DNA from 2 places in the Streptomyces sp. ML-6 genome. Region 1 is predicted to be linked to the other one. Evidence: predicted binding sites of a transcription regulator. Region 1 holds the regulator's gene; the other holds the start of a gene.
What was found. Region 1 encodes HspR, which represses chaperone genes until heat shock. Its sites were predicted from a motif close to TTGAGNNNNNNNNNCTCAA; they were not measured.

Region 1 (2,395 bases):
GTGGCGGTGGCCGAACCGCAGCCGGGGGCGACCCCGGCCGCGGCCAAGGAAGAGAAGGCAACCGACGAGGAGAGCGGTGGCACCGAGGAGGTCTGACAAAGCGTCTGACCACCTCGCGGCCCACCGCCCGGCCGTGCGGAGGGCCCACGGGCCGGCCGCACGGCCGATCGTCCGGAAGGAGGGACGTCGATGAGCACGAAGGACTTCGTCGAGAAGGACTACTACAAGGTTCTCGGCGTCCCCAAGGACGCCACCGACGCCGAGATCAAGAAGGCGTACCGGAAGCTCGCCCGCGAGTTCCACCCGGACGCCAACAAGGGCGACGACAAGGCGGAGGCGCGCTTCAAGGAGATCTCCGAGGCGAACGACGTCCTCGGTGACGCCAAGAAGCGCAAGGAGTACGACGAGGCGCGCGCCCTCTTCGGCAACGGCGGCTTCCGGGCCGGACCCGGGGGCGCCGGGGGCAACTTCAACTTCGACCTGGGCGACCTCTTCGGGGGCGGCCAGGGCGGGGGCCAGGGCGGCGCCGGCGGATTCGGCGGCGGTGGTGGCCTGGGCGATGTCTTCGGCGGCCTGTTCAACCGGGGCGGTGCGGGGACGAGGGTCCAGCCGCGGCGCGGTCAGGACATCGAGTCCGAGGTGACGCTCAGCTTCATCGAGGCGGTCGAGGGGGCCACGGTCCCGCTGCGGATGTCCAGCCAGGCGCCCTGCAAGACGTGTTCCGGCACCGGCGACAAGAACGGCACCCCCAGGGTCTGCCAGACCTGTCTCGGCACCGGCCAGGTGTCGCGCGGCACCGGCGGCGGCTTCTCGCTCACCGACCCGTGCGTGGACTGCAAGGGCCGGGGCCTGATCGCCCAGGACCCCTGCGACGTCTGCAAGGGCAGCGGGCGGGCGAAGTCCTCCCGGACCATGCAGGTCAGGATTCCGGCGGGCGTCTCGGACGGCCAGCGGATCCGGCTGCGCGGCAAGGGCGGACCGGGCGAGCGGGGCGGCCCGGCCGGCGACCTGTACGTCGTCGTCCACGTCGACGCCCACCCGGTCTTCGGCCGCAGGGACGACAACCTCACGGTCACCGTGCCCGTCGACTTCACGGAGGCGGCCCTCGGCGGCGAGGTGAAGGTCCCCACGCTCGGCGGGCCCCCGGTCACGCTGAAGCTGCCGGCCGGCACGCCCAACGGGCGCACGATGCGCGCCCGGGGCAAGGGCGCCGTGCGCAAGGACGGCACCCGGGGCGACCTGCTGGTCACCGTCGAGGTGGTGGTGCCCAAGGAGCTCGGCGACGAGGCCAGGGAAGCCCTGGAGGCCTACCGCAAGGCGACCGCGGGCCACGACCCGCGGGCGGCACTGTTCCAGGCGGCGAAGGGAGCTTGAGGTGGACGGCCGACGACGCAATCCGTACGAACTGACCGATGAGACACCGGTGTACGTGATCTCGATCGCGGCCCAGCTCTCGGGTCTCCATCCGCAGACACTGCGCCAGTACGACCGGCTCGGCCTGGTCTCGCCGGACCGCACGGCCGGGCGCGGCAGGCGCTACTCGGCCCGCGACATCGAGCTCCTGCGCACCGTGCAGCAGCTGTCGCAGGACGAGGGCATCAACCTCGCCGGCATCAAGCGCATCATCGAGCTGGAGAACCAGGTCGCCGCGCTCCAGCAGCGCGTCGCCGAACTCTCGGCGGCCGTGGACGGCGCGGCGCAGGCGATGCAGCAGCGCGAGGCGCAGGTGCATGCCTCGTACCGGCGCGACCTGGTGCCGTACCAGGACATGCAGCAGACCAGTGCACTGGTGGTCTGGCGGCCGAAGCGGTCCAAGGACTGAACCGGCGGGGGCCGGAGCGGCGCCCGGTGTGCGGCGCCGGGCCGGGCCCGACGGACGAAGGGGCGGGGAACGAACCACGGTTCGTTCCCCGCCCCTTCGGCGTGGTCTCGGCCCTTGGGTGCTTCCTGTCCTTCCGGCGCCTGCTGTGGCTTCGGTGGCGGCACGGACGGTCGGCACGGGTGTCGGTACGCGCGTTGCCGGGATTTCGGCCGAAATCGGATTACTGGTCCGATCATGTCTCGCCACAATGGGCAGGGGCCGTCGGCGTCCCGTTTCGTCCATCACCACCGCCGCCACCACCGGTGCCGGGCCCGTGCCGCCCGGCGGCAGAGTCGGGAGTCACGCATGTCCATGGTCGGCCTCTTCTGGATCACCGGATCGACGGTCCACATAGGTGCCCCGCCGAACGAGCCCCGCGCCGGTGTCCTGGTCACCGAGGAGGGGCTGACGGGGATCGGCGAGGAGCAGCGCGGCCAGTGGGCGTGGGAGGACATCCGGAACATCGAGGTCCTGGCCGCGCCCGTGCGTTCCACGGTGGGAAAGACGGCCGGAATTCTTCTGGACATGGTGACC
Region 2 (2,395 bases), 1.9 Mb from region 1:
ATGCGTCCGGGGAGCGCACCCACGTATGTACGCCGGTGGCCGCGGATCTCCGCCTCGTCCCGCACGCCGCCGAGGGCGACGCGGACGAACTTGCGGCCCATGGCGTGCGCCACGGATTCGCCGAGCGAGGTCTTGCCCACGCCGGGCGGACCCACCAGCGCCAGCACGGCCCCGCCGCGCCGTCCGCCGACGACCCCGAGCCCGCGGTCGGAGCGCCGCTTGCGCACGGCCAGGTACTCGGTGATGCGTTCCTTCACGTCCTGGAGACCGGCGTGCTCGGCGTCGAGCACCTGCTGGGCGCCCCGGATGTCGTACGCGTCCTCGGTCCGCTCGGTCCACGGCAATTCGAGGACGGTGTCGAGCCAGGTCCTGATCCAGGAACCCTCGGGGCTCTGGTCGGAGGAACGCTCCAGCTTCTCGACCTCCTTGAGCGCGGCCTCACGGACGTGCTCGGGGAGGTCGGCGGCCTCGACGCGGGCCCGGTAGTCGTCGGACTCGTCCTCCGGGTCGCCGTTGAGCTCGGCGAGCTCCTTGCGCACGGCGTCGAGCTGGCGCCGCAGCAGGAACTCGCGCTGCTGCTTGTCGACGCCCTCCTGGACGTCCTTGGCGATGGACTCGGCGACGTCCTGCTCGGCGAGGTGCTCGCCGAGCCACTGGATGGCGAGCTTCAGCCGGGCGACCGGGTCCGTGGTCTCCAGGAGCTGCACCTTCTGGGCGGTGGTGAGGAAGGGCGAGTAACCGGAATTGTCGGCGAGCGCGGAGATGTCCTCGATCTGCTGGACCCGGTCCACGACCTGCCAGGCGCCGCGCTTCTTCAGCCAGCTGGTGGCGAGCGCCTTGTACTCCTTGACCAGCTCGGCGGCGACACCGGGGAGCGGGTCGGGAACGACCGCGTCGACCCGGGTCCCCTCCACCCACAGCGCTCCGCCCGGCCCACTGGTCCCGGCCCCGATCCGCACCCGGCCCCGGCCGCGGATGAGCGCGCCCGGATCTCCGTCCGAAAGCCGTCCGACCTGCTCGACGGTGCCGATCACACCGGTGGCGGCGTACGTGCCGTCGATCCGCGGCACCAGGAGCACCTCGGGCTTGCCCCCGCCGTCCCGGGCTGCGACCTGCGCGGCCTCCACCGCGACGCGTACATCGGTGTCGGACAGGTCCAGAGGCACCACCATCCCGGGCAGCACGACCTCGTCGTCGAGCGGCAGCACGGGCAGGGCGAGCGGAGTGACCGCATTGGAATCGGTAGCCATGATCTCCCCTTCGGCAGTCAAGTTGAGCTATGCAGGCTCAATGCTCCTGAGCCGCCCATTGTTCCCCGGGAGATGTTCGCTCTGAGCGATCACACCGTTGCTGTCCTGTAGCGGCGGACCTTGCACAGGTCAGATCGAAGTTGCACGGGACTTTGCACTGGTCAGCGTGACCTTGCATCCGGCGGCACGGTTAGCTGGTCGTGAGACATGCGTTAGACCTGGTGGCGGGTGGTGCGAGCGGGCCGCCGCCCGAGGGGTTCGAGGTCGGATACGTCGACCAGAGCGGGTCGGAGTTCCGGCGTCCGCTGGCGGACGTGTGGGCGGTGCGGTTCGAGGGCTGCGTGCCGGTTCGCGATTTCAAGTCGTACAAGGGCCAGCGGCACCTGCCTGGCCTGTGGTGGTCGTCGACGATGGGCGGGCACATCGGGTACGAGTCCTGGCTGGAGCGGGATCACGTGATGCTGCTCGACTTCGATCCGTCGGTGGTCGGGGTCTCGTCGCAGCCGTTTTGGCTGTTCTGGGCCTCCGAGACCGGCAAGGGCCTCTCCCACGCTCCGGACTACTTCGCGAGGCGGGAAGACGGCTCGGCGGTTGTGGTCGACTGCCGCCCGGTGGACCGGCGTCGACCTCGGGACTGGGTGAAGTTCGAGGCGACGCAATCGGCCTGCGGCCAGGTCGGATGGCACTTCCGGCTGGTGGGGGCACCGGACGGGATCGTGATGCGGAACGTTCGATGGCTGGCCGGATACCGACACCCGAGGCATCGCGTCGAGGATGCCGTTTCCGACTTGCGGCGAGTGTTCGCCGAGCCAAGGCCGTTAATGGACGGGGCTGCCAGCGTGGGAGACCCCATCGCGGTCTTGCCCGTGTTGTTCCACATGTTGTGGCTGCATGAGCTGGTGGTGGACGTCTCAGTGCCGCTGCACGCCGCTTCACTCGTGGCGCCCGGAGTGCGGCGGTGAAGGCCAACGAGAACAGGTCTGTGCTGAGGCCAGGCGACTGGATTACATACGCTGACGGGGACCACCAAGTGGTGGCCCTGTCCGGAACCTCGGTACGGCTGCGGTCGGAGGACGGGGCCGAGTCGGTCGTCCTCGCCTCCTATCTGATGGCATCCCCGGGTTTCTCCGTCACTGGAACTGAGC

Region 2: a site for HspR is predicted at 1,273-1,291, ahead of lon (endopeptidase La). Genes of this name have one in related genera too.

What each region holds. Positions count from the first base shown of each region.
Region 1 covers NZ_JAOTIK010000001.1:3,608,766-3,611,160, reverse strand. Annotated here, with positions in the region: gene grpE (nucleotide exchange factor GrpE) at 1-96, shown strand, start outside; gene dnaJ (molecular chaperone DnaJ) at 190-1,374, shown strand; gene OCT49_RS15805 (heat shock protein transcriptional repressor HspR) at 1,376-1,822, shown strand; gene OCT49_RS15800 (hypothetical protein) at 2,168-2,395, shown strand, end outside.
Region 2 covers NZ_JAOTIK010000001.1:5,521,200-5,523,594, reverse strand. Annotated here, with positions in the region: gene lon (endopeptidase La) at 1-1,250, opposite strand, end outside; gene OCT49_RS24580 (TnsA-like heteromeric transposase endonuclease subunit) at 1,451-2,212, shown strand; gene OCT49_RS24575 (TnsB C-terminal domain-containing protein) at 2,281-2,395, shown strand, end outside.